3 regions of the Paenibacillus sp. SAFN-054 genome follow, and region 3 is predicted to be linked to each of the others. Evidence: predicted binding sites of a transcription regulator. Region 3 holds the regulator's gene; each other region holds the start of a gene.
What was found. Region 3 encodes LexA, which represses DNA repair genes until DNA is damaged. Its sites were predicted from a motif close to CGAACATATGTTCG; they were not measured.
Positions count from the first base shown of each region.

Region 1: ACTHPM_RS14990 (WYL domain-containing protein) is a predicted target of LexA. The motif match lies at 6,380-6,393, and genes of this name have one in related genera.
Region 2: recA (recombinase RecA) is a predicted target of LexA. The motif match lies at 5,213-5,226, and genes of this name have one in related genera.

Region 1 covers NZ_JBQCKS010000002.1:764,407-774,164, reverse strand. The annotation lists gene ACTHPM_RS15030 (fatty acid desaturase) at 1-564, shown strand, start outside; gene ACTHPM_RS15025 (sensor histidine kinase) at 628-1,770, shown strand; gene ACTHPM_RS15020 (response regulator) at 1,767-2,366, shown strand; gene ACTHPM_RS15015 (N-acetyltransferase family protein) at 2,539-3,519, shown strand; gene ACTHPM_RS15010 (hypothetical protein) at 3,614-3,847, opposite strand; gene ACTHPM_RS15005 (YwbE family protein) at 3,959-4,141, shown strand; gene ACTHPM_RS15000 (PH domain-containing protein) at 4,280-4,777, shown strand; gene ACTHPM_RS14995 (PH domain-containing protein) at 4,785-6,239, shown strand; gene ACTHPM_RS14990 (WYL domain-containing protein) at 6,435-6,626, shown strand; gene ACTHPM_RS14985 (hypothetical protein) at 6,640-6,942, shown strand; gene ACTHPM_RS14980 (family 10 glycosylhydrolase) at 7,300-9,758, shown strand, end outside.
Region 2 covers NZ_JBQCKS010000001.1:398,106-407,863, forward strand. The annotation lists gene ACTHPM_RS01865 (DUF3388 domain-containing protein) at 137-883, shown strand; gene ACTHPM_RS01870 (RodZ domain-containing protein) at 912-1,991, shown strand; gene ACTHPM_RS01875 (hypothetical protein) at 2,099-2,260, shown strand; gene ACTHPM_RS01880 (YajQ family cyclic di-GMP-binding protein) at 2,422-2,913, shown strand; gene pgsA (CDP-diacylglycerol--glycerol-3-phosphate 3-phosphatidyltransferase) at 3,094-3,681, shown strand; gene ACTHPM_RS01890 (competence/damage-inducible protein A) at 3,803-5,089, shown strand; gene recA (recombinase RecA) at 5,296-6,357, shown strand; gene ACTHPM_RS01900 (regulatory protein RecX) at 6,497-7,225, shown strand; gene rny (ribonuclease Y) at 7,507-9,048, shown strand; gene ACTHPM_RS01910 (TIGR00282 family metallophosphoesterase) at 9,118-9,758, shown strand, end outside.
Region 3 covers NZ_JBQCKS010000001.1:1,519,159-1,528,916, reverse strand. The annotation lists gene ACTHPM_RS07150 (response regulator transcription factor) at 1-1,017, shown strand, start outside; gene ACTHPM_RS07145 (serine hydrolase domain-containing protein) at 1,263-2,300, shown strand; gene lexA (transcriptional repressor LexA) at 2,366-2,992, opposite strand; gene yneA (cell division suppressor protein YneA) at 3,286-3,666, shown strand; gene ACTHPM_RS07130 (DUF896 domain-containing protein) at 3,766-3,960, shown strand; gene ACTHPM_RS07125 (hypothetical protein) at 3,995-4,537, shown strand; gene ACTHPM_RS07120 (HAD family hydrolase) at 4,570-5,361, shown strand; gene ACTHPM_RS07115 (FixH family protein) at 5,559-5,972, shown strand; gene ACTHPM_RS07110 (1,2-dihydroxy-3-keto-5-methylthiopentene dioxygenase) at 6,084-6,626, opposite strand; gene metH (methionine synthase) at 6,797-9,758, shown strand, end outside.

The sequences.
Region 1 (9,758 bases), on a different contig from region 3:
CGTTTTAACCGCAAAGGAGCGAAGCGGAAGGAGCGGCTGAACACATATGTCATGAATGCTTTGATTGCGATCCTGTATGCATTGCTCTGCTGGGCCGTTGGATGGCAGGCATTCGTGATGATTCAGCTTCCCGTCATTTTCGTATCCGGCATGCTCGGCATATGGTTGTTCTATGTTCAGCATCAGTTTGAGGATTCTTATTTCGAACATGAAGACGAGTGGAGCTACGTGAAGGCGGCGGTGGAAGGAAGCTCGTACTATAAGCTGCCCAAATTGCTGCAATGGTTAACGGGAAACATCGGCTTCCACCATGTGCATCATCTGAGCCCGAAGGTTCCCAATTACAACCTGGAGAAGGCCCATAATTCGACGCCGCCGCTGCAGAAGGCCACGACGATTACGCTGCTTACCAGCTTGGCTTCTCTGCGATTCCGTCTGTGGGATGAGCAGAATAAGACTTTTATTAGCTTCAAGCAATTTAAAAAGTTCAACAGTTCCATGCCAAAAGCCAAACGTGAGACGAAACCCGTTCCCAGCCCGAGGGCAAGCATACAGGGGGAATAACCTCCCGTTACCTCAGTATGATACAATAAACGTAACTATCGCGCATGCCATGGAGGAACCGCCTTGCAGAAATGGTATCAAATTTTCCACAGGAGCACAGGACTTAGCCCTTATGTCTGGGTCGTCTTCTATATTCTCCCGTTCTATTTCATTTTCCGGTCTTCGTCGATGGTTCATGTGGTATTCGGCGTTTTGATGATACTGGCCTTTTTTGGATGTTATGTGCTGTCCTTTGTTTCAAGGGGCTGGCTGGTATACTTTTGGACATCCATCCAGATGCTGATTTCGATCGCGATGACGCTGCTTTTCGGTTATGTATATTTCGCGCTCTTCGTCGCCTTCTTTATCGGCAACCTCCACCATCGGGTCGGATTCGTGGTCCTGTATATCCTTCATCTGGTCACGACGATGGCGACGATTAACTATGGTTATGTAACGAAGGATCCCGTTATGATTACGCAAATCCCGTTTGTGCTGATCAGTCTTGTTGCCGTGATCCTGCTGCCCGTTACCACATACTACCGGAACAAGCGGGGAAAACTTGAGATACAGCTGGAGGACGCCAACAAACGGATTTCCGAGCTGGTGAAGCTGGAGGAACGTCAGAGAATCGCCCGGGATCTGCACGATACGCTGGGACAGAAGCTTTCCCTTATCGGGCTGAAGAGCGATTTGGCCGGCAGATTAATGAGAACGGACCCGGCACAGGCGGAGGCCGAGATCAATGATGTGCGTCAAACGGCCCGAAACGCCCTGAACGAGGTGCGGGAAATGGTGACCAAAATGCGCGGCACGCGCCTGGAGGATGAGATGTTCCGCATCAAGCAGATCCTTAAGGCAGCCGAGATTGAATTCATGCTGACAGGAGATCCGATCCTGAACAACACATCGCTTCTGGTCGAAAATGTGCTCAGCATGTGTTTAAAGGAAGCGGTAACGAATGTGGTTAAGCATAGCAATGCTACGGTCTGCTCGATCATCATCGATTCGTCAACAACGGAGCTGACGATTCACATTATGGACAATGGAATTGGTATGAGCGGTGAGTGCCTATCGGCCAAAGGCAGTGGGCTGCGCGGCATGAAAGAACGGCTGGAATTCGTGAACGGCTGTTTGGAGGTGGCGCGGGATCAGGAGGCAGGAACGAGAATTACCGTAAAAGTGCCGAACATCGTGAAACATCCGAATAAGGAGGTGGTACTGTGATTCGAATCGTTATTGCCGAAGATCAGCGGATGGTGCTTGGCGCGCTTGCTTCGCTGGTCAATCTGGAAGAAGATATGCAGGTCGTGGGCCAGGCAAGCAATGGAGAGGATGCCGTGAGGCTGGTACACGAATTGAAGCCGGATATTTGCATCATGGATATCGAGATGCCGGGGAAAAGCGGGCTTGAAGCCGCCGAGGAGCTGAAGGGCAGCGGCTGCAAAGTGATGATCCTGACGACTTTTGCGCGGTTCGGATATTTTGAACGGGCCATTAAAGCCGGAGCGAACGGATATCTGCTGAAAGACAGCCCCAGCGAGGAATTGGCAGAGTCCATACGGAGTATCATGGCAGGGAAGCGAATCTACGCCTCGGAGCTGGTAGATGAGGCTTCTGGAGAGGAGAATCCGCTGACCCAGCGGGAGAAGGACGTCATCGGGCTGATCGCGGACGGGAGAAACACGAAGGAAATCGCGAGTCAATTGTATATCACGCAAGGAACCGTGAGAAACTATATTTCCGTCATTCTCGATAAACTCCAGGTCACGAACCGGGTGGAAGCCATTACGCGGTTTAAAGAGAAGGGCTGGTTTAAATGACCGTGAAACTAGAATAAACCGTCAGGTACGATGCTTCATGTACTTGACGGTTTTTTGCTGCCGAGGAAGCGAAAGATTATTTTGGTATAACTAAAATTTACACTGAAAGGGTAGAGCAGGAATGAGATAATGATGCAGAAGGTTACTTTTAAATGATGGAGGGGAACAACCCTTGTCTAATTTTACGATTCGCCCGTTACGCAGCGAAGATTACCCTGCAGCCGCCTCGCTGCTCAATCTGATCTGGTCGGTGCCTACGACGGCCCGGCAGCTGCAGGCCGAAGAGGAGAGCATTCCGCCGGGCCAGCTGCATTATAACGACGACGGCCAGCTGATGGGCTGGGACCGCCCCAAGTGGGTGGCGGAGAATGAGCAGGGGGAGGTCATCGGATATACGATCATTTGGCGCGCCCCATGGAGTGAGCCCGGGAATCTGCATCTCACCCTGATCGTTCATCCGGAGGAACGCGGCCGCGGAGCCGGCAGGGCCTTGTACGAAGAAGCAAGCCTATGGGCTCGGCAGGTCAAGGCCTCCAGCATGGTCTGCTTTATGAAGGAGGATGATGAAGCTTCATTAGGGTTTGCGCAGCGGCGCAGTTACATCCGGGAGCGGCATACCTTCGAATCCGTGCTGGATCTTTCTTCCTTTGCCAGTGAAGCCTTATTTCCGTGCATCGGCACGGCCGAGCAGTCCGGCATTCAGTTCGTGACACTGGCGGATGAGCCCGGCGAGGAGAGCGAACGAAAGCTTCATGAGCTGTACCGCATAACCCACCAGGATATCCCGGGGTTCAATGAGGATTTTCCCTGGTTCGAAGAGTGGAGAAAATGGAACCTGGAAATACCGGGCGTGCGGCCGGAATACGTACATATCGCCAAAGACGACGAACGTTATGTGGGGGTAGTGACGCTGCAGCAGAATGAGCAAAACGATGCGATGTACCACCAATATACCGGCGTTCTGCCGGAATACCGGGGACGGAGGCTTGGTCTGGCGCTGAAGCTTATGGGCATACGGACAGCACGTGCCGCCGGGGCAGCCTCCCTGAGAACGCATAACGATTCGATGAACGCTCCGATGCTTCGCATCAACCGCGACCTGCTTGGATTCATCGCGGTGCCGGGGAATTACAAAATGGTTCGTACGCTTTGATACACTTCCTCAGCCTCAGTCGCAGTCTCAGACTTGTAAGACCGTTCTCTTACACGACAAAAGCTGCCACAAGGCAGCTTTTTTTGTTTGTCGATTACATCCCGTTTTCACCTTTTTGAATCCATTCGCCGAACTGCTTCATGGCTTTCTCGCTATGCACGTATTTATACGTTTTGCCGTCCTCATAATGGAAAATCGCGGCGCTGTCCTCGTCGCCCTCGATTTCGGACGAGATCGACAGGATGCGCTCGACGTCGAGCAGCTTGAAATTGCCCTGTTCATCTTCGGCCGGTATGGCTTGTTGCTTTGGTTCTTCTTCCATGTTCATGATGCAGCCTCCAAATCCGTTTTGTCCTTATTGTACCCGAACGGAAAAGCATTTGCATTTATGATATGATATAAGGAATCAGAAAGGGTAGTGATCCGCATGGAACCGCATATGATCCGGGCAAATATCAAGCCGGGAATGACCGTAGAGGTCGTCAAGAAAGAAGACCAACGCACGGGCAAGCGCACGCAGGGCATCGTCCAAAAGCTGCTGACCAATTCGCCGAACCATACCCGAGGCATTAAAGTGAGGCTGACCGACGGCACTGTGGGGCGGGTGCAGGCGATTTTATAGAACAAACGCGGAAGTTTCTTAACATCCGAAGACTATCGTTAGATAGTCTTTTTTTTAGATGAGCAGGGGAGAAGCGGCGTTTTGGCGGAATGTATGAACGAGTCGCCCGCAAATGATAATGGATCCGGAGTGATGGATGTGGCTGAATGGAATTCAGGGGACAGGACAATTTTTACGAATATCGACATGAAGGTCATGGCCGCCCGAAGAACCGAGGGATGGGTTACACTCGGCATTTATACGGTTATCGTCATCGTGTTGTGGTGGTTGACCCTGCGCTACGAATGGTATTTTTGGTTCGTGGGGGCCGCGATGCTGTGGACCCTCGTTTCCATTCCGTTTGAATTGATATGGCTGCCGAGGCTTAAATATTCGACATGGAAATACAGCATCAACGAGTATGAGGTAGAGCTTTGGCATGGTGTGATCCGCAGAAAAAGGACGCTGATTCCGATGGTGCGCATTCAGCATGTGGATGCCAAGCAAGGACCTATTTTGAGGCGGTACGGCTTGTTTACGGTCACCTTTTCGACGGCCGCGGGGAGTCACGAAATTCCGGCATTGACCGAGGAAACGGCCGAGGCCGTACGCCGAAAAATAGCCGAGCTGGCAAGGATCGGTGATGAGGATGTCTGAGGCAGCCATGAACCGTCTGCATCCGGTCTCCATGCTGTATTTTGCCGTTTCATCCCTTAAAGAATCCCTATCCTACACCTGGGTGATTCCGCTCTTATTCGTACTATTTAAAAGCAAAAGCAGCCAATCGCCCTGGTTTATCGCCGCCGCGGTTCTTTTGCTGTTGCTGGTCATTTTATCCGTGGGCTGGCTTCGCTGGAAAAGCTTCGTATATCAGGTGAACCCCGGCTCCATCTATGTCAAAAGCGGCATCTGGGTCAAGAAGGAACGCTGGATCACGCCGGAACGCGTGCAATCAGTAGACTCCACGGTCCGCGTCTACGACCGTTTGTTCCACACGATCACGCTCACGCTGGAGGCAGCGGGGGGCGAAAAGTCGGGCATGGTGCTGAGCTGCATCTCGCAAGAGGAAGAGGAGCGCATTCGCGGGGTGCTTCTGCAAAAGCCATCTCCGGGTGCAGATGCAGCCGGGCAGGTGCCGTCCGAGGAGGCCCGGATAACGGCTGTGGATTTAAGCGAGCAGATCGGCATCCCCTTGAGGGATCTGATGCTGCATAGCACGCTGTCGCCGAAGTTTGGCATTACGTTCGTGCTGCTATTTTCCGGGCTGATGAAGATTTGGGACGGATCGAGGCGGGACGCCGAAGCCTTGTTCGCGAAGCTCCCGCTCTGGCTCGGTCCGTACTGGATCCTATACAGTTTGCTCCTGCTGGCCGCCGTATCCTGGATCATCTCCTTGTCGATAACGCTGGTGGGCGATTATCGGTTCACGCTGCGCCGGGAGGAAGACGAATTGTGCATCGAACGCGGCCTTCTCGAGAAGAAAAAAACGACGATCCGACAGAAACGCATTCAAAGCATTCTGATCGTCCAGCGGCCGCTTCAGCGTCTCCTCGGACTCGTATCTATTCAGGCTGTCGTGATCCGGGGAGGCGAGAAGGAAGAGAGCAGGAAAACGTCCGTGCTGATGCCGATCCTGAAAGCGAAGGAAGTGCCCGTTTTTTTAAGAATGTATACGGAGTACCGGCTGACAGACTCGTACCGGCATTTGGATAAGAAGTCTTGGCGGCATTACGTCGTCCTTCCGTTCTTCGTCGGCCTGCTGGTCTGTGTTCCCATCGTTCTGTGGGTACCGAGGCCTTATGGTGGACTGGGACTGCTTATACCCATCCTCGCTTTCATCCTTGGATGGATGGAATTCAAGCATGTGGGCTGGTGGATCGAAGAGGATCAAATGAGCATCCGTTACGGTACATTGTCGCGGAGAATGGTGATTATGCACAGGAATCGGATCCAGTGGTCCCGGACGACGCAAACTGTACTGCAAAGGAGAAGAGGGCTTGCTTCCTTCAAGGCGGCCATGGCATCGGGAAAAGATGCGATGAAGGTGTCATTGAGACATGTGCCGGCGAATGAGGCGTCCAAAGCAATGGTATGGACCCAAAGCAAGAAACCTACGTAAGAAAGAGAATTTTCAACATTCTGTTTCGAATAGGATGCGCTTGGCACCAGCAGTTGATCCCCTCGATAAAAGGCCTGCTTCCGTTTAATAACGGTTGCAGGGCCTTTTTATTTTTTTGGAAGCAAGTTACCATTGATTAAAGAACAAATGTTCGGTTAAAATATAAGAACAAGAGTTCTGATTGGAGGGGCTGTCATGCCGGAAAAATACATTGGTCAACGTGTTGAAATCGTATATCTGGACCGTGAAGGTAAGATCACACAGCGCAAGATTGAGGTCAAAGGAATCCGCAGCGGGCTTGTGCGCGCCACATGTTTGCAAACGGGAGCGCCGCGGACCTTTCGCCTGGACCGCATTCTGGCATGGCAGCCCGCCAAAATTGCGTAAGGAGTGACAGCCGATGCTGGCGGATATCGAACGGAAAATTCTTCGCATTCTTTTCAATTATTTGAGCGGACGGCGCAGGCTGCCGACGATTCACGAACTGGAGATCAAAACGGGGAAACGCAAGGAGGTCATCCTGCAATCGCTGCGCGAGCTGGAACGGCTGCAGTACATCGAATGGCAGAACAAAGCCGATATGCAGAGCATCGTGATCATTGAGAAGTGGGAGCGGAAAGAGCCGGCGCAGGCAATAGAGCAGAAGAAGCGGAGCCAGCCGGTCATCAGGGAAGGGAATACCGATTACTGGACCCAATACTAAGGCCAATGGAACCAGGCCGCATAAGCATGCGGCCTTTCAAAAACTCGAAATAGGTCTGATAATGGCAGAAAAATGATTTAATTCTTTGTAGTAAAATTTTAATATGCATTATATAATTAAAACATATTTTCAAGAAAGTGGGTGGTTTGGACTTCGTCATATTTCAACGCGCTTGAAACCGGCAAGGACAACTTAACGAATGGGAAAGGAAGTGCATGTATGATCAACCAGGCATCATGGTTTGTCAGGCCTCTTCGGGTAATGCTCATCATAAGTTTAATTGTAAGCGCATTCATATACTGCGTCCCGAGCAATGTTAACGGGATGGCCGCAGAGGAGGAAGTTAGTGGAGAGCAAGTGGGGATCCCTCAGCAGGAAGGCGCAGCGGTAACCGAACCAGGGAGAACGGAGGGGACAGGTGATCCCGCCGGAACGGATTCGGCTTATAGCGACAGCGAATCGGAGGGGACGGAACCAGGCGAAGCGCCGGTGAGCCCCACAGAAGAAGCTGTGCCTGTGAACGAAGAAAGTGAGGAAGCGGTGGGCAGCACGGAAGCGGCCGGCCCTGTGACCGCACCGGACCAGCAGGCTGCTGCGGACAGCGCATGGACGAAAGTCTTTGAAGATTTCGAAGACATATCCGATCTCAGGGTGACCTCGGTGAAGGCGAACGCGGCTGTACTTGTGCCATCGGAGCGTCCCGGTCCGGTTAAGTATGGCCTGAAGGCCGGCAGGCTGAATTATGATTTTACGAATAACGACGGCACCTCGGCGGCTTACATACGCTTTAAGGCACCCGACGGAAAAGACGGCCGTGAAATGCCGGGCACCCCGAAGAAAATCGGATTCTGGGTCTTTGGCGAGGATCAAAAGCACTGGATCCGCGGACAAATTCAGGATGGTAAAGGAGCACTGTACACGCTCGATTTTACCGGGAGCAGCGAGGTGCTGAACGGCTGGCGCTATGTGACAGCCAACATACCGGCGGTCTCGTATCCTATGAAATTCAATTATATTTATCTGGTCGAGACCGGAACCAAGACGTCGGGTTCCCTCTACGTAGACCAGGTAAGCATGCTCTATGAGGACACCGACGTCTTCGCTGTGGAATGGTCCGGGGTTAAACCGCTGGGCATCGGTGAGTCCGTGCAGGCAAGCGTGCTTGTGACCCGCAAGGGGGATGCTTCCCCGCAGTCTGCCGAGAACGAAAGCATTGCCTTTTCGAGCAGCAACGAGTCCGTGGCGACCGTGGACGCAGAGGGGACCGTTACGGCTCTTGCCGCCGGGGAATCGCTGCTGACCGCGACGTATCAGAATAAGTATTCGACCGTGTACCGGCTGACGGTAACGCCAAGCCCGGCCGTGCCGGAACGGATTCTGATCGAGGGGCCGACCTCTTTGGTATTGACCGAGACGGCCGATCTGAAGGCATTTGCTTTTTATGGAAGCGGCGAGCCAGTGGAGATCACGACGGAAGCTTCATTCGAAGTTCCGGACGGCAACGGCGTTGCCGAAATAACGGGGCGGCAGATCAGAGCCCTGCAGGTAGGAGAGACAGCTGTGACAGCCAAATATGAAGGCCATGAAGCAGGCTATACGGTGCAGGTAAAGGCCGGAGAATTGAAGAGCATTGAAATCTCGAACGTGTTCTCCGCCATCGTGGGCGAGGACACGCCTGCGGCTAAAGTGATCGGGGATTACAAAGTCGAAGGCAAAAAGGAAATCACGACGGGCATTACGTTCGGCAGTACGAACAGCCAAGCCGCTGTCATTGACCCGGTTACGGGAGCCATAACGGCCGTAGCGCCAGGAACGACGATGATTACGGCGGAGGCATCCGGCAAAAAAGCGCAGCAGCTCCTCGTGGTGACGAATCCGGCAGCGCATCCGAAACGCGAGCTTCGGGGCGCCTGGATCTCCACAGTGGAGAACATCGATTGGCCAACGAAAAACGTATTTGATCCCAAGCAGCAGCGTCAGGATTTCGTGGAGCTGCTGGATGATCTGAAGCAAACAGGCATCAATGCGGTTTTCGTGCAGGTCAGGCCGACGAGCGATTCTTTCTTTCCATCGGAGTATTTTCCATGGTCCCATTGGCTGACGGGGGAACAGGGGAAGGCGCCGAGCGACGGCTACGATCCATTGAAATTCATGGTCGACGAAGCGCATAAACGGAATCTCGAATTCCACGCCTGGATCAACCCGTACCGCATCAGCATGCATGATAACCCGGAGCTGCTTGCGGCGAATCACCCGGCACGGCTTCATCCGGACTGGGTGGTCAAGAACGGCGGCAAATTGTACTTTAACCCGGCCATCCCCGAAGCCCAGGATTACATTATCGGCGGCGTGAAGGAAATCGTTCGGAACTATGACGTCGACGGCATTCATATGGATGATTACTTCTATCCGTATCCGGGGAATGAAGCGTTTAACGATGCCAAAGAGTATGACGCCTATAAAAACGGCGGGGGAACCTTGGAGCTGGGCGACTGGCGACGGGACAACGTCAATACGATCGTGAAAGGCCTGAATACGGAGATTAAGAGAATCAAGCCTTACGTGAAATTCGGCATCAGCCCGTTCGGCATTTGGCGCAACAAGGGCACCGACCCGACGGGATCCGAAACGAACGGCCAGCAGAATTATGACGGCCTGTACGCCGATACGAGAACCTGGATGAAGCAGGGCTGGGTCGATTACTTGGCGCCGCAGATCTACTGGCATTTCGGATACTCGGCAGCAGCCTATGAAAAGCTGATCGATTGGTGGACGAAAGAGATCAACGGGGAAAACGATCAATCCGGCAAGCATAA
Region 2 (9,758 bases), 1.1 Mb from region 3:
GACCCAACATTATGGCAGTGAAATTGGAGCCTCTCCCGCAAGGGCAGTAGGTTTATTTTGTCGAAATAAGTGGGAAAAGTTCAGACGAGGTGTCAAGGTGGAAGCTAATCAAAATAAGCTAACGAAACAATGGTATATGGAATACAGGATACATAAGAACCGTCCGGGTTTGCTCGGGGATATCGCATCCCTGCTCGGTATGCTGGAGGTTAACATATTAACGATTAACGGCGTGGAGGGCAAGACGCGGGGGATGCTTCTGGAAACGGATGATGACGAGAAGATCAGCCTGATGGGCGCCATGCTTAAAAAAGTAGATAACATTACCGTGTGCGCTCTTCGTGAGCCGAAACTTGTGGATATCCTTGCCGTGCGGCATGGACGTTACATTGACCGGGATTCGGATGACCGCAAAACGTTCCGCTTCACCCGTGACGAGCTTGGATTACTTGTCGATTTTTTGGGTGAATTATTTAAGAAGAATGGAAATCAGGTCATCGGCCTTCGCGGCATGCCGCGGGTCGGAAAGACGGAATCCATTATCGCAGGCAGTGTGTGCGCGATGAAGCGCTGGACCTTCGTATCCTCGACTTTGCTCCGTCAGACGGTCAGAAGCCAGCTTTCCGAAGATGAAATGAATCCGGGCAACGTGTTTATTATCGACGGGATCGTCAGTACGATCCGTTCCAACGAACGCCATTATAATTTGCTGCAGGATATTATGGGCATGCCGTGTACGAAAGTGATCGAGCATCCGGACGTATTCGTCCAGGAATCCGAATATACGTATGACGACTTCGATATCATTGTCGAACTTCGGAATAATCCGGCAGAAGAAATCATTTATGATACTTTTACCAGTTCCTATAATGACGACCTATAATACAAATTTTGGATGAGGGGGTGATGGTATGTCCGAACTGGGACAACAGCTAAGAGAAGCCAGACTGCAGAAAGGCATGAGTCTGGATGATGTACAGGAAATGACAAAAATCCGCAAAAGATATTTGGAAGCCATCGAAGCAGGGGATTATAAGGTGCTTCCCGGCAGTTTTTACGTGAGGGCTTTTATCAAAACATATGCTGAAACGGTCGGTCTAGATCCGGATTTATTGCTCGAAGGCCATAAGCAGGAAACACCTGCGGAGCCGGAACCGACAATGGAACCGGTCATTCAGAAGCGCAGCAGCACCCGCTCCTCGGAACGCAATGTCAAGTGGCTGTCAACAACTTTAATGTGGATCTTTCCCATATTGATTATCGTCGTTATTTATTGGTATGCAAGCAGTGCCAGCCATACGAAAACAGATAAGGTAGACCCATCCAAGGTGACGGAAACGCAGCAGGATCCTTCGCAAAAACCTGCTCAAACGACTCCACCTGCAACCGACCCGGGTAAAACCGACGAAGGAACGGATACAAAGGCGCCGGATTCGGGAAATAAAGGCGGCGATCAAACGACGACCCCGCCAAGTGACGGATCGGAAAGCACCGATACTCCAGGGGACGGAACAGGCACGACACCGTCTGATAATGGGACCACAACACCGCCAAGCGACCAGACTGTCACGATTCAGCAGGACGGCAAGAAGGGCAAAGATACGATCTTTAAGGTTGCTGCGGCTCCCGGAACAACAGTAACGGTTGAAATCAAGGCGACCGGAAAGAGCTGGCTTGAAGTTTATAACGACGAGAGCAAGAAAGGCAAGAAGCTTTCGTTCGGCAACACGGAAGAAGGGAATACATTCTCCTTCCCGCTTGAATCATCCGGCATGTACATCAAATCCGGTTACGCGCCAGCGACGACCATTACCGTTGGCGGCCAGGTCATTACGGATGGAAAGACGTCTTCAAGACTCGTTTTGAAAAGAGTGGATCCCAGCAGCGTAGATACCCCCGGCGATTCATCTTCGGGCAGTAATAGCGGCGATGGAAGCAGTTCCAGTGGTACCGGCTCCAGCGATACAGGCTCAACGGATACCAACGGCTGATTTATGCCTTGAGTCAGGAATAAGCTTGCATTTGCAGGGAGAGAATAGGACTAGCTCCAATTCGAGTTTTGTCTTATGATCTCCCATGGAAATGAGGTGTATGGATTATGACAGTCAGCTGGATCGTGACCGGTCTAGGTATCATTGTCAGCCTCCTCGGTTATTATCTGACTCCCAATGCATGGGGTTACGGCATATTGGGCTTCGGACTCGCACATATCGTGCTCGGCATTTTGGACATGTTCAGACAGCCCGCGCGCAGCCGCTAATATGCGGAGTTTTTGCCCATAGAGACATTCCTGTCAACCGGTTATGCCGTCGGGAATGTCTTTTTGGCATGATTTGCACCCCGCCCAAAAGTTTAAATTAGACTTGTCCGCTACATTTTCATATAATATGACATGAAAGTTTTAAGAAAGGACGTGTAAAGATGAGTTCGGAAAGTTCATTTGACATTGTTTCCAAATTTGATTTGCAGGAAATGAATAACGCCATTAACCAGGCGGAGAGGGAAATCGAGACCCGCTTTGATTTTAAAGGCAGCAAAAGCAGCCTGAAGCTGGAAAAGGACGCTCTTGTCATCGTTTCGGATGATGAATACAAGCTGAATTCGGTCATCGATATTTTGCAGACGAAAATGATCAAAAGAGGTCTCTCGCTTAAAAACGTGGATTACAGCAAAATCGAGCCGGCTTCTATGGGCACAGTCCGCCAGCGCATCACTTTGAAGCAGGGGATTGACCAAGAGAACGCCAAGAAAATCAACGTGCTGATCCGCGATTCCAAGCTGAAGGTCAAAAGCCAGATTCAGGGCGATCAGCTTCGCGTTACCGGCAAGAGCAAGGATGATCTGCAGGCAGTGATGCAGCTGCTCCGGAAAGCGGACTTGCCGCTCGATTTGCAGTTCACGAATTTCAAATAACGCTCGTAAAGAGCGCCCGCCAGACTGCCGCTTCATGTTTTTGACAGGTGATAAAACGTTATATTATACTTGTGAGGATTAGTGTAATAAGAACGTTTTTACATAGTTTGTTCCGGTACGATCGTACCGAATTTTTTGAATCTTATACTTTTAGTTTGTTTTATCCGGGGAGGGTGTACATTGAATTTGCCCAACCGTATTACCATTGCAAGAATATGTCTGATTCCGATCATGATGGTGTTTCTTCTGGTGGACTTTAGCTTCTACCCGGAACCTTTGGTCTGGAATTCATACGAGCTGCCCCTGAATCAGTTGATTGCGGTATTCATTTTTATCGTGGCAGCCAGCACAGACGGTATAGACGGTTATTTGGCACGCAAGAACAACATGGTAACGAATCTGGGCAAGCTGCTTGATCCCTTGGCGGATAAGCTGCTTGTGGCCGCGGTTTTGATCTCTCTCGTCGAGATGGGCAAATGCGATTCCTGGATCGCTGTCGTGATCATCAGCCGCGAATTTGCCGTTACCGGACTCCGCCAGATCGCGCTTCTGGACGGCTCCGTCGTAGCGGCGAGCAAGTGGGGCAAAGTCAAGACGGTGATTCAGATCATCGCCATTGTGCTCATGCTGATCAACAATTTCCCGTTTGAGCTGATTGGAGTTCCGCTGGATATTATTGCGACGTGGGCGGCAGCGATCATCACGATTTATTCGGGAATCGATTATTTTGTAAAAAACAAACATCTGCTTCGGCTGACGAATGCGTAATTGGCAATAGGGCTATCCTATTGCTTTTTCTTTCCAATGCGGGCGCCTGTTTGTTTCGGGCGCTTCGTGTGGTAAAGAATAGGGAGATATAGAAAAGCAACTTTAGAGGAGGAATGACAGCATGAAAGCCGAAATCATTGCAGTGGGCACCGAGCTGCTGCTTGGACAAATCTTGAATACAAACGCGCAATACTTGTCCCAGGAGCTAGCGGGAATGGGAATCGATGTATATTACCAGACGGTCGTCGGGGATAACATGCAGCGTCTCCAACATGCGATTGAGAATGCCGCACAGCGAGCGGATATCTTGCTTTTAACCGGAGGCATTGGCCCTACCCAGGATGATCTCACGAAGGACGCTTTGGCAGCTGTGCTGGGCCGTTCCCTTCATATCGACCGTCTGGCCATGGATCAGGTGGAGAAGTTCTTCGTCAATCGGGGGATCGATATGACCGAGAACAACCGACGTCAGGCGCTCGTCATTGACGGCAGCACACCGCTTCCGAATGATACGGGCCTTGCGGTGGGGATCGCGATTGCAGAGGAGAATAAGTTCTACATCGTCATGCCGGGTCCTCCAAAAGAAATGAAGCCGATGTTCGAAGGACAGGTCAAACCGTGGCTGCTCCAGCATGCCTTGACGGATGAAATGCCGATCTATTCCAAAATGCTGAAATTCGCCGGTATCGGCGAATCGCTGCTGGAAGATAAGCTGCTCGATCTGATTCAGGCGCAGAGCGATCCTACCATCGCGCCCTATGCCAAGGAAGGCGAGGTCTCGGTACGCATCTCGACCAAGGCAAGCAGCGAGCTAGAGGCGATGAAGAAGCTGGAGGCGCTCGAGTCGCAAATCCAGAAGCGTCTTCCTAAGCATTTGTATGCCAGCACGGACGTGCCGATCGAAAAAATCATCGTGGACATGATGGCGGACCGGGGGCTTACGCTCAGCGCGGCGGAGAGCTGCACGGGCGGGCTGCTCATGGAGAGCATCACCTCGATTCCGGGAAGTGCCACAATGTTTCTCGGCGGCATCGTATGCTACTCCAATGCCATGAAGGAAAAGCTTCTCCATGTGCCGCATGCGCTGCTTGAAGGCGACGAAGCTCCCGGAGCCGTGAGCCATGAAGTCGCCGAAGTGCTGGCCGAGCATGTCAGAATGATCACGGACAGCGATTTCGGCCTTTCGGTAACCGGAGTCGCCGGCCCCGGATACTCGGAGCGCAAGCCTGTCGGACTCGTGTATGTCGGACTCGCGGAACGCGGTAAGAAAACGGAGGTCTTCGAGCTCCGGTTCAACGGAAACCGCGAAACGATCCGGATTCGGACGGTCAAGACCCTTCTTCATCATTTGTGGCTGAGACTCGTCTCCCACAAGCCGGAATCTGCTTCGGACGAAGTTGTACAATAGGGTGTGAAAGAGGTATAATATAGGTATACGGAAGAACCGTGCAAATTCGATATTTTGCTGCGGTTCTTTTCTTTTCCCGGGGCTGCGGCGAAAAGCCGGAAGGGGTATGATCGGGATAAAAAACGAATGTATGTTCGAAAAAATGCTTGGCAAACGTTCCAAAACAAGGTATGATATATATATAAACGGTGAAGGATGTGAGTTTATTGTCAGATCGTCGTGCTGCGCTGGAAGTCGCGCTTCGTCAAATAGAGAAACAATTCGGTAAAGGTTCAATTATGAAGTTGGGTGAGTCAACTCATATGCAAGTGGAAGTTGTTCCCAGCGGTTCCTTGGCTTTAGATATAGCATTAGGTATTGGCGGTCTTCCAAGAGGCCGTGTTGTTGAAGTATACGGACCGGAATCATCCGGTAAGACGACAGTGGCTCTCCATGCCATTGCCGAAGTTCAGAAGACGGGTGGACAAGCTGCATTTATCGATGCTGAGCATGCACTCGATCCTTCTTACGCAAGCAAGCTTGGGGTCAACATCGATGAGCTGCTGCTGTCCCAACCGGATACAGGCGAACAGGCGCTGGAGATTGCTGAAGCCCTTGTACGCAGCGGCGCTGTAGATATCGTTGTAGTCGATTCGGTAGCGGCACTTGTGCCTAAGGCCGAGATCGAAGGCGAAATGGGTGATTCCCACGTGGGTCTTCAAGCGCGTCTCATGTCGCAGGCTCTGCGCAAGCTGTCCGGTGCAATCGCCAAATCGAAGACGATTGCGATCTTCATTAACCAGCTTCGCGAGAAGGTTGGCGTTATGTTCGGTAATCCGGAGACAACTCCAGGCGGCCGTGCCTTGAAGTTCTATTCTTCGGTACGTCTTGACGTGCGCCGGATCGAGAGCATCAAGATGGGCAACGATGTCGTAGGTAACCGTACCCGCATCAAGGTCGTAAAGAACAAAGTGGCTCCTCCTTTTAAACAGGCTGAGATTGATATCATGTACGGCGAAGGGATTTCGAAGGAAGGCAGCATCATTGATATCGGTACCGAACTGGATATCGTTAACAAGAGCGGCGCCTGGTATTCCTACGAAGGTGAGCGTTTGGGACAAGGCCGTGAGAATGCCAAGCAGTTTTTGAAAGAAAACACGCAAATTTCCGATGTGATCGAGAACAAGATTCGGGAAGCAAGCAATCTTACGACTCTGGTTCCTGCGCCTTCGTCCAGCGAGCTGGAAGAAGAACAGAAGGAAGAACAGGAATTGCTGGAGCTTGAATAGTCGTTAGCCTATATAGAAGGCGCCCTGGTGATCCTGTCCAGGGTGCCTTTTTGCATACCTGCTTGGGTAGGCACTACAGGGATGTACCTGCGAAGACTACATGCTTTTAAATAAAGAATCGTGATCAGGGGGAGACGATATGCAGGAACAAGGGCTGCAAAGGCAGCAAGATCTGATGGATATATCTCATTTCCCTGACGGTCAGGAACTGGTCATAACGGCTGTGGAGCGGCAGCCCAGGCAGAAGGGACGGTATTTGATTTCTTTTGGCGAATACACGCTGTCCATTCATGAAGATGTTATGATCAAGTACCGGATGCTGAAAGGCAATGTGTTTACGAAGCAGGAGCTGGAGGACATCGTCGTCGCCGACGAGAAGCAGCGGGCTTATGTGCAGGCACTGAAATATTTGGAGCACAAGCAGCGTACGCGAAAGGAGCTGGCCGACAGGCTGCGGGAGAAGGAGTATACGCAGGCCGTGATTGAGCATGCTCTTCAGCGCTTGGAGCAGGAGAGCTTGATTAATGACGAGCTGTACGCGAAGCAGTGGGCCGAGCAGCGCATTACGAGCCAGCGGAAGGGGAAAGCTTGGGTCAGGCAGGAACTGCGTCAGAAGGGCGTTGACAAGGCTCTGATCGGTGAGGCGCTGGCTGAGGTAAGTCAAGAACAGGAATATGAGAGTTGTTTGGTCGTCGGAAGGAAAAAATGGAATCAGACCCGCGGGGAAGTCGTGGACAGGAAGCGGAAAACAGGCGCATTTTTAATGCGAAGAGGCTTCTCAGGCGAACAAGTTCGCAAGGTCATCAACCAGCTGATTCGTGAAAATGGGGAAGCGGAAGAGGATATGGAGTATTTTTCATTCGACTGAGGCAGAAGTTAACATATTATGAAATGCACTCTCTTGACAATATCTTTTGACAAATACTAAAATGAATATGAATCTTGTACCGAAAAGAAACCCTTTTTCCTTCCAAGAAAGGCTCGTTTCTGTAAGATTCAGTAGCGCCAATTCATATGGATAATGCCCGTGATGAACGGGAGATAAGAATCGTTGACTTACGATTTGTGTATGATGATGAACGTGTTGATTGAACGACTGTACAAAAATCCCAAGGAATACCTTGGAGGAACCAACGAGGGGGTGAACTTATGCCTGCATGGCTTTCGATCATTCTCGTTGTTGCCGGATTGTTCTTGGGGTTCGTGATTGGATATTTTATTCGCAAATCTCTTGCAGAAGCTAAAATTTCTAGTGCTGAACAAGCTGCATTGAATATTGTTGAAAATGCGAAGAAGGAAGCTGAAGCACTGAAAAAGGAAACGGTATTGGAAGCTAAGGACGAAGTCCATAAAATCCGTACCGAAGCTGAAAAAGACACTCGTGAGCGTCGGAATGAAATTCAACGGCAGGAAAGACGATTGTTGCAGAAAGAAGAGTCGCTGGATAAAAAGATTGAATCGCTGGAACGCAAAGAAGAACAAGTGGCTAACAAAGAGAAGCGCATTGAAGAGACACAACAGCAGATTGATCTGATTTACAAGAGCCAGGTCACTGAATTGGAACGCATCTCCAATCTGACGATGGAGGATGCAAGAAGCATCATCTTGAGCAATGTGGAACAGGAAGTACGGCATGAAACCGCTCAAATGATCAAGGACATCGAGCAGCAAGCCAAGGAGGAAGCGGACAAGAAGGCACGCGAAATCGTGACTCTTGCCATTCAGCGCTGCGCTGCCGATCATGTCGCTGAGACGACGGTGTCTGTCGTGACATTGCCAAATGAGGAAATGAAAGGTCGGATTATCGGTCGTGAAGGCCGTAACATCCGTGCACTTGAAACCCTTACTGGTATTGATCTCATTATCGATGATACGCCTGAAGCCGTTATTCTGTCAGGATTCGATCCGATCCGTCGTGAAATCGCCCGTACCGCTTTGGAGAAACTGGTATCGGATGGCCGGATTCATCCGGCACGGATTGAAGAAATGGTGGAAAAATCACGCAAAGAGGTCGACGAACGCATTCGCGAATACGGCGAACAGGCGACCTTCGAGGTGGGAGTTCACGGACTGCATCCGGATCTCATCAAGATCCTGGGCCGCTTGAAATTCCGTACCAGCTATGGACAGAACGTCCTGAAGCATTCCATGGAGGTTGCTTACCTCACAGGTCTGATGGCCGGAGAGCTTGGGGAAGACATCGTCCTCGCCAAACGTGCCGGTCTGTTGCATGACATCGGTAAAGCGCTGGATCATGAAGTGGAAGGATCACACGTTGAAATTGGCGTGGAACTGGCGAAGAAATACAAGGAACATCCGGTGGTTATCAACAGTATTGCATCGCACCACGGTGATGTAGAAGCAACTTCTGTTATCGCAATGCTGGTTGGCGCGGCGGATGCTTTATCCGCGGCGAGACCGGGAGCAAGACGTGAAACGCTTGAAACGTATATCAAACGTCTGGAAAAGCTCGAGGAAATCTCCGAATCCTTCGAGGGTGTAGAAAAATCGTTCGCGATTCAAGCCGGACGCGAGGTTCGCGTCATGGTACAGCCTGAGAAGATCGATGATGCGGAAGCTTTCCGCTTGGCAAGGGATATTACGAAGACGATCGAAAATGAACTGGATTATCCGGGACATATTAAGGTTACTGTTATTCGTGAAACCCGGGCCGTTGAATACGCTAAATAATTGCTTATTTGAAAAGTGGCCGCGAACTTCCGGCCACTTTTCATCTTTTTACAAAGTAAGCAGACATGAATGAAGGAGGAGAACGTTATTAACGTTTTATTTATTGGAGACATCGTAGGAAGCGTAGGCAGAAAGGCGTTAAAGGACACACTGCCTTCTCTCAAATCGAAATATAACCCGCACATCATTATCGTCAACGGGGAAAATGCGGCTTCCGGGCGCGGGATCACGGAAACAATCGCCAAGGAATTTTTTGAATGGGGCGTCCATGGCATCACAATGGGCAACCATACTTGGGACAACAAGGAGATCTTTGATTTTATCGATGACGAGCCTCGGATGATTCGTCCTGCGAATTTTCCGCCGGGAACGCCTGGTTTAGGGCATACGATCATTAAGGCGAACGGGAAGGAGCTGGCGATTGTGAATCTGCAGGGCCGGACCTTTTTGCCTGCGATTGACTGTCCATTCCGCAAAAGCGATGAGATTGTCGATCAGCTGCGCAAGAAGCATAAATGCATCCTTGTCGATTTTCACGCCGAAGCGACCTCGGAAAAAATCGCCATGGGCTGGCATCTGGATGGACGCGCATCCATCGTGGTAGGTACACATACTCATGTGCAGAGCAATGACGATACGATTTTGCCCGAAGGAACGGCCTATTTGACGGATGCTGGCATGGTGGGACCTAAGGAAGGGATTCTGGGAAT
Region 3 (9,758 bases):
ACCGGCCTTGAATTCATGCAGCTGTCGAGAAGCAGCTATCCGCATGTGAAATGGGTCATTATCTCCGCCTATTCGGAATTTGCCTATGCCAAGGAAGCGGTCAGATTGGGAGCCAAGGACTATTTGCTGAAGCCGATCGGCAAGGAGCTGGTCGTATCTATGATCACGGAGCTTGGTGAGGAGGTGGAGCAGGAAGCCGGACAGGTGCAGGAAGCCAAAATGCTCCAAAGCAACCTGAAATTTGTGAGGGAAGCAGTGTTTCAGCGCTGGGCAACAGGGCTTGATATCGGCAATATGGATATCGCACCGTTCGTTGAGCGGCATCCTCACTTTCAATTGGCGCTGATCAAAATGGAAACTGAACATACGGTTCATTTGGAGCACTACATCGTCGAAAATGTGCTGACAGAACTGATCGAAAGATATGGGGAAGGGTTCGTCACAAGCCTTGACGGGAAAAGCCTGCTCGGCTTGATTACGGTGGATACCAGAGATCAGATGAAAAGCCTGGCTGATGAACTGCGGATGCATTTGAAAAAGTATGTGAAGGTGCCCTTTCAGATTCAGCTCTCGGATGTGATTGAAGATTTCCACAGCATTCCGGATATTATTCGGGAGATGGGCAAGGATTCAGGCAGTCTGGAATTCGACTACTACGCACCGGGAGGAAACCGCGCCATGGAAGTTGCGGTTCAGTATATCCGTGCGAACTACAATACCGACGTCACCTTGGAGAAGGTCGCTTCCGTCGTCTTTTTAAATCCGGCATATTTCAGTCAAGTGTTCAAGCAAAAGACCGGCAGCGGATTCAAGGAGTATGTGACCGGGCTTCGTATTGAGAAGGCGGTTCACCTGCTGGAGCACACACCGTTAAAGCTGGTCGATATTGCCGAAAAAATCGGCTATCAGGACGTGAAACATTTTACGCAGGTATTCCGCAAGCGGATGCAGGTGACACCTACCGAATACCGTCAGCAGTTAGCATCGAATTCGGATCGCATTCAAGCATGTCCATGAGATTGTGATAGTTTCAAGGCGTCCTAATTGGTGTCCGGAGAGCTCTGCTTTTGTTATGGCAGGGCTTTATTTGTGTTCCGATTTCTGCTGGCCGGTTACTTGCCGTACCTCAGTAGAGGACGTTTATGAACAATCATTCTGAATCAATCATGTTCGTATATTGTAATATAGGAACAAATGTTCTATAATAGATTTATAAGTACATAAGGATGCTGAGTTGAAACGGAGGGCATGCGATTTTGAACTTGCCGAGATGGAATCTGATCGAGCAGATGAGGAAGGGGCACATTCCTGGACTAAGCATGGCTTTTATAGAAGACGGAGTGCTGAAACGCCAGGATTGTTATGGAGAAACGGAGGCGGGGAGCAGCAGGGCGGTTCAACGGGATACGATGTTTAACGCATGCTCGATCAGTAAGCTGGCAGCCGGCATACTAGCGATGATTCTGGTGGAGGAAAGAGTATTGAGGTTGGACGAAGACATATCGCCCCTCCTTGTTTCTTGGTCGATCCCCGAGCATCCGGCTTATTCCCGTTCGGTTACGCTGCGAAGACTTCTCAGCCATCAAGCCGGCTTTGCCGACCCCAAGGGTGGTTTTGGCGAATACTCTTGTGAACATGGGGTTCCCGAGCTGCCTCAACTGTTGGCCGGCACTACATATTATGCTCCCGAACCCGCCGCATTGACGGTGGAACCGGGCAGCGAATTCATATACTCGGACACCGGATTCAGCATACTTCAGCTTCTCATTGAGGATGTGGCCGGCGAGAAATTTTCCGAATTGCTGCGACAAAGAGTTTTTGAACCCTTACATATGAACCACAGCTGTATCATAATGAATGAGTCGCAGATTCGCCCCGAGTTTGCATGCGGCCATGATCAACATGGAATTAGGCTCCAGGAGCCCTATACGATATATCCTTATCCGGCTGCAGCCGGATTATGGTCGACGCCTACGGATCTTGCTGTATTAATGGCAGAGCTGTTGGCATCGCTTCGGGGAGAGGGCAAGCTGGGAATTACGGCGGATACCGCCAGCGAAATGATCCGTTCTCAAGGTGATTTCCGGTGGGCAGGGCTTGGCATTTTTCTGGATTCCTCGAATCAAGGCGTAGAAATATCCTCCCTTGGCTGGGGATCGGGATTTCAAAGCTTGGCGGTCGCTTATCCGGGGACCGGGAACGGAGCGGTGTTGATGATGAATATAGATCCTGGCATACATCAATCCGAGAGCCTGCTTGGTCAAATCTCCGCATTATGGCAGCAAGGGCAGTTTGCATAGAGAAAAATAGCAAGCCCTTGTTCTCTCTGATGAAAGAACAAGGGCTTGTACAATTGTACGGAAAATTAATGAATATCGCGGAACAACCCGACTACCTTACCTAAAATAGTGACATGGTTCAGACGTAAAGGCGTGTAAGACGGATTTTCCGGCTGCAGACGAATGTGATCCTTTTCTTTATAGAACGTCTTCACCGTAGCCTCATCCTCATCTGTCATCGCGACGACGATGTCGCCATTATCAGCGGTTTGCTGCTGGCGGACGATGACGTAGTCACCGTTGTGAATGCCCGCCTCGATCATACTGTCTCCCATGACAGAAAGCATGAACACTTTCTCATCACCCACAAAATGCTGTGGAAGCGGGAAATAATCCTCGATATTCTCTGTAGCGGTAATCGGGACACCGGCTGTCACCTTACCGACTACAGGCACTCTTGCGATCGTATGTGTAAACAGGTTGCTGCTCTCGGATTCTTCCTGACCCAAAATCTCAATGGCACGAGGTTTCGTAGGGTCTCTGCGGATTAATCCCTTCTTCTCAAGGCGGTCCAAATGACCATGGACCGTTGAGCTGGAAGCCAAACCAACGGCTTCCCCGATCTCGCGGACGGAAGGGGGATAACCCTTGGCCCGCACTTCGTTTCTGATAAATTCCAATATCGCTTGCTGCCGGCTAGATATCTTCGACATTCCCCATCAACCCCATTAGTAACGTTTGGTAAAATTATAACATAGAACTTCCGTTCGTACAAACACAAGTTCTAAAAAGAAAATCTCATTTTGACACCCGCTTGAACCCTTCTCAAAATATTCGCCTCAATAAGTCAATCATCCATATATAGTAGGTTAGAAAGAAATTAAGCAACTCAGTTCGCGGAGTTTCGAAAAAAAAGGGAACAATCGTTCGAAAAAAGTATTGAACAAAACATGTGTTCGTGTTATATTGTTCTCATAACAAGAACAAACGTTTGGAGGAACACATTATGCTAAAATATACTACATATCAAAGTATTTATAATAATGAAGTGATCGAGGCTGGGAACATTGGCTATAGAACCGCTGGAAGCTTCCCGGCTTTGCGAGCCATGTTTTCTCGAAAAATGCTTTTCAAGCTGTTAATTACAGTTGCGATTATTATTGCTGGATGTACGGGAATGGTTCGCGTGTTCGCGAGTTCGTCTCATGATGAGATTCCGATGGAACAAGTGATCGTTTCACAAGGCGATACGCTATGGGAGATTGCAGTCGACTATAAACCGAAGGATATGGATACCCGGGACTACATTCACAGAATCAAGAAAATGAACCAGCTGAAGACGAGCGAGATCGAAGCCGGAGATGTCCTGTCTCTTCCTATATATTAATGTTTTTTTGCCGACAAGAGCTTGGAAAGGTGCATACCTTGACAAGCTCTTTTTCTCATGGCAAAGTTAGGTATGAATTGAATAATGGAGGAGTAGCAAATGGATATCGACAGCTTAGTAGAGCGGATTAATGAGCTTGCCCGTAAACATAAGGAAACGGGACTGACAAAGGAAGAAACCGAGGAACGCGCCAAACTGCGTGAAAAATATCTTCAGAACGTCCGCCGGAATTTCAAAGCTCAACTGGAAACCATCGAGTGGGTAGAGGATCAACCGGACGGTAAGGGCAAGTAAAATACACGACAAGAATGTTTGAGGGGGAAAAGCAATGTCCCGTTCCTGGGAAAGAATGGTTCAAAAGAATACCTCGCAATTAAACAAGCAGCGTAAAAAGGAAGGCAAGCCTTCGCTCTACGCATCAAATGGATCCGCTTCAGCAGATGTATTTAAAGGCCGCAATTTCGTTCTACCCGTCACGCTGGTAGCTCTTGCGGCGATTTATGTTCTTTTGGGTATGGCCAGTGACCAGCAGGTCATGAACACTTCCTTGACTTGGATTGTGGTCGGTCTGTATATTTTGCTTGCTATCGTTATTTTCCTGCGGCGTCCGTTCATTAAAGTGGATAAAAATTCGATTTCCACGATCAAATTCAATCGGGACCGCCGTTTAACCGCTGACCAAATCGCGAAGATTAAAGCGGGTTCCGGTTCGATTGTTATTGAATTGAAGGGATCGAAAGGAAGAAACGGTAAAATCAGCAAGGGCGGCAACTGGGTATTCACCCGTCTGATTAACCGTTACGACACGGCAGCCATAGGAGAACGACTGGAGCGTTTTGCGAATACGTTTGATATTCCTTTTGAAAAATAAACGATCAAACCATGGGAGAGGGATGGAAGAAGATGGGGGCTACTGCTGTATTTTTTGATTTGGATGACACGCTGCTTTGGGACGAACGAAGTGTGGAAGAATCCTTTCGGGCGACCTGCGAGACCGCTGCAGCCGAAACAGGAGTCAATCCCGAGGCTTTGGAGGAAGCCGTTCGCCGTGAGGCAAGGCTTTTGTACGAATCCTATGATACATTTGACTTCACGAAAATGATCGGTATTAACCCTTTTGAAGGCCTATGGGGACAATTTACAGCGGGCAGCCAGCCTGAATTCCGCCGAATGGCCGAAATCATTCCAGGGTACCAGAAGGAGTCTTGGAATCGCGGACTGAAGGCACTGGGCGTGGAGAACGAGCAGCTGGCGCAGAGGCTGGCTGAGCAATTTGCCGCCGAAAGACGTGCTCGTCCGCATGTATATGAAGAAACCTTCCAAGTGCTGGACGAATTAAAGGAGAAGTACAAGCTGCTGCTTCTTACAAACGGTTGTCCAGGATTGCAGCAGGAGAAGCTCGACGGCGTGCCAGCCCTGGCGCCTTATTTTGACGAAATCGTCATTTCAGGCAGCTTCGGCAAAGGTAAGCCGGACAAAAGCATTTTCGAACATGCCCTTTCCCGTTTCAACATATCATCAAGCAATGCCGTGATGGTCGGAGACAAATTGACAACGGATATTAAAGGCGGATTGAGCGCCGGGATCAAGACAGTCTGGATTAACCGCACCGGCAAGCCGCAGGATCCGGACATTCAACCGGATTATGAGATCAAGCATCTTTCCGAGCTTCATAGTATTTTGCAAGGCCTATAGTATGATAAGGAATACAAGCATTTCACATCCGCTTGGGCAGGTTGTTTGGCCCGGAGCGGATTTTTCTTTGCAGTGACTTTTGTCACCAAATTGTGAACAAGCCAGCGTTTGGAAAAAGAACAAAGCATGTATAATAAGGAAGACGCGTCATGATATGCGTTCATCATCCATGATCATGATTTAGGGAGTGACGGCATATGAAGAATAAATGGTTGCTGACAGGGGTGCTTTTGCTTGTTATATTGGCCCTGGCGGGATGCGGCAGCAAGAGCGCACATGACGGCATGAATATGGATGAAGGCATGATGGATCCGCTTAGCGTGGACTTAAGCTGGTCACCTGAACAGGTGAAGGTTGGAGAGGAGGTTTCCATCGAGGTAAACGTGACTCAGAAGGACAAGAAGGTGGAGAAAGCCGACGAGGTCCTGATCGAAATCGTGAAAGATGGAGACACCGCCGCTCACGAGAAGGTTACTGCCGAGAATAAAGGAGAAGGGAAGTACATACTCCACAAAACGTTCGAGAGTGAAGGAACCTATAGCATTACGTCCCATGTCACCTACGGTCCGCAGCATACGATGCCTACCAAGAAGCTGACGGTCAGCAAGTAAAAGTCGTCGCTTGACGATCCATAGATCCATATCAAAAAACCTGCCTTGGGTATCTCTAAGGGCAGGTTTTGTTCTTAAATTAATGGAATTAACCAATCATTCCATAAAGAATTAGGCCTTTTGGAAGCTGGGATCTTCCACGGGATAAGCGACCCAGCCGTTCTTTTCAATGAAAAGACGCACGGCAATGATCTTTCGGTTGTCCATCAACGTGAAGAAGTGGTTTGTGTTCTCTGGCACGGAGATGACATCCCCGGCTTCCAGCTCCACATCAAAATAACCCAAATCACCGCTGCCTTTAATGACGAAAATGCCTCTGCCACCTACGATTGCACGAATTTCGTCTTCGGTATGCGTATGGACCTCTTCAAATTTATTCAGCAGCTCGTCAAGATTCGGAGTCGAATCGGACAGCGTGATCACATCCCAAATCTGATAGCCACGGCGCGCAGCCAAATCCCGGATTTCTTCATCATATACGCTTAAGATTTGCGTTTTTTGTTCATCATTCAACTGAAAATTGTTCTGCAGCTCCGAAGGAAGCTTGGATGCATCCCATTTTTCATATAACACGTGTTGGTTGTTTAGGAAATCACGAACATTATCGTCGCCGGAGATTCTTTCGTTCGTATTGCGGATTACGATTTCTGCCATACGCTTACCCCTCTTTTCCACTTGGATTAATTCATATTATAACGAAGCAACCTTTCTTTGTCGATGCCGTCTTCCGCGATAAATTCAGGACTGTAGCGTTTTCTTGTACTTTTCTAATAGAAGGGTTTCTGTTAAACTAAGAGCTAACGTTTTGCAGGGGGGAAATAGGAATGGACAGACCTGGCTTGCAGGAAATGATGAAACAACGAATATTAATACTTGATGGTGCCATGGGTACGATGATACAGCAGGTTGATCTCGGCCAGGAGGATTTTGGCGGAGAAGAACTCGAAGGCTGTAATGAAATGCTGGTGCTTACGCGTCCGGATGTTATTGAAGACATTCATGACCAATACCTGAAGGCAGGCGCAGACTTAATCGAGACGAATACGTTCGGTGCGACCTCCGTTGTGCTGGCGGAATATGACATACCTGAAAAAGCAAGAGAAATCAATCTGAAGGCTGCTGAAATTGCACGCCGGTCCGCTGATAAATTCAGTACGCCGGATCGACCGAGATATGTCATCGGAGCAATGGGGCCCACAACGAAGACCTTATCCGTGACCGGTGGGGTAACGTTCGAGGAATTGGTTATCAGTTATGAAGAGCAGGCTTTTGCTTTAATCGAGGGGCGCGTTGATGCGCTGCTTTTGGAAACGAGTCAGGATACCCTGAACGTCAAAGCGGGAAGCATTGGCATTCGGCGTGCGTTCGACAACAGCGGCATAACCCTGCCTGTCATGATATCGGGTACGATTGAACCGATGGGTACGACCCTGGCCGGGCAAAATATTGAATCCTTCTATATCTCGCTGGAGCATTTGAGCCCGATTTCGGTAGGATTGAACTGCGCAACGGGTCCCGAGTTTATGCGGGATCATATCCGCTCCTTGTCGGCCATGGCCAAAACGGGTGTAAGCTGTTACCCGAACGCGGGACTGCCGGATGAGAACGGAAACTATCATGAATCGCCAGATTCGCTCGCGCGCAAAATGGAGGACTTCGCCAAGCAGGGCTGGCTGAATATCGCGGGCGGCTGCTGCGGCACGACGCCTGAACATATCCGCGCTTTGCACGACGTCATGAGCCGGTATGAACCGCGTCAGATGGAAGGAACCCATTCGCCGGCGATTTCAGGCATCGATCCTGTGTATATTGAAGCGGAGAACCGGCCGTATATGGTAGGGGAACGGACCAATGTGCTCGGATCCCGCAAATTCAAACGCCTGATCGTCGAAGGAAAATATGAGGAAGCTTCTGAAATTGCCCGTGCCCAGGTGAAGAATGGCGCGCATGTCATCGATGTGTGCGTACAGGATCCGGATCGCGATGAGATCGATGATATGAAGCTGTTCCTGGAGCTGGTCGTGAAAAAGGTAAAGGTTCCGCTGATGATTGATACGACGGATGCTGATGTGATTGACTTGGCACTCCAATATTCTCAAGGCAAATCAATTATTAACTCCATTAATCTTGAAGATGGTGAAGAAAAATTCGAACGCGTCACGCCTTTGATCCATAAGTATGGAGCTGCCGTCGTTGTAGGAACGATTGACGAAACGGGTCAAGCAATTCACCGGGACGACAAACTGAAGGTAGCCAAGCGCTCCTATGATCTTCTGGTCAATAAATATAAGCTGAATGCCGAAGATTTGATTTTTGATACGCTGGTATTTCCGGTAGGAACCGGAGATGAACAATACATCGGGTCGGCGAAGGAGACCATCGAAGGCATCCGGCTCATTAAGGAAGCAATGCCGGAATGCCAGACGATTCTCGGGATCAGCAACGTATCTTTTGGACTGCCTGAAGCCGGTCGCGAAGTACTGAACTCGGTATTTTTGTACGAATGTACGAAGGCAGGATTGGACTATGCCATCGTGAATACGGAAAAGCTGGAGCGTTACGCTTCCATTCCAGAAGCAGAGCGGAAGCTGGCGGAGGCGCTGATCTATGAAACCAACGATGAAACTCTAGCTGCTTTCGTGGCCGCTTTCCGGAACAAGAAGGTCGAGAAGAAGGAGAAGCTGTCCAACCTCACGCTGGAGGAACGCTTGGCAACCTACGTTGTCGAGGGCTCCAAGGAAGGACTCATCCCCGATCTGGATGCAGCACTGCAAAAGTACGGGGCACTGGAGATCATCAACGGTCCTTTGATGGCTGGCATGTCAGAAGTAGGACGTTTGTTCAACAATAATGAATTGATCGTTGCCGAGGTGCTTCAAAGCGCCGAGGTCATGAAAGCTTCCGTGTCTTACCTGGAGCCTTTTATGGAAAAGAACGAGTCCTCCGTAAAAGGGAAAATGCTGCTTGCGACCGTAAAAGGCGATGTGCATGACATCGGCAAAAACCTGGTGGAGATCATCCTTTCCAACAATGGTTATCAGATCGTCAATCTGGGTATAAAAGTAGCACCGGAAACAATTATCGAGGCTTACCGTAAAGAGAAGGCGGATATGATCGGATTGTCCGGACTGCTTGTTAAATCTGCGCAGCAGATGGTCGTGACCGCACAGGACCTGAAAAACGCGGGTGTGGACGTCCCGATTATGGTCGGCGGCGCCGCCCTTACCCGTAAATTCACGAAGACGCGGATCCGGCCGGAATACCAAGGCATGGTCGTGTACGCGAAGGATGCCATGGACGGCCTGGATATCGCGAATAAGCTGATGGATCCGGCCCAGCGCCAGATCATGCAGACCGAGATGGAGGCTGAGCTGGAAGCGCTGGCCGCAGAGGGCGACAAACCCCAGGCGATGCCGGAGCCGACCAGAGCAGCCAAGTCAAGCGTGTCCACGGACGTGCCGGTGTTCATCCCGCCGGACCTTGAACGTCATATCATCCGGAACTATCCGATAGGCCATATTGTTCCTTATATGAATATGCAAATGCTGCTTGGCCATCATTTGGGCCTGCGCGGACAAGTCGAGCAGCTGTTGGCCGATGGCAATGAGAAGGCCGTTGAACTTAAAGCGACGGTGGACAGTCTGCTGGATCAGGCGATTTCCGAAGGGATCATTCAGGCACATGCCATGTACCGGTTCTTCCCTGCCCAATCGAGAGGGAATGAAATCATCATCTATGATCCCGAGGATACCTCCAAGGTGCTTCATACGTTCAGTTTCCCGCGTC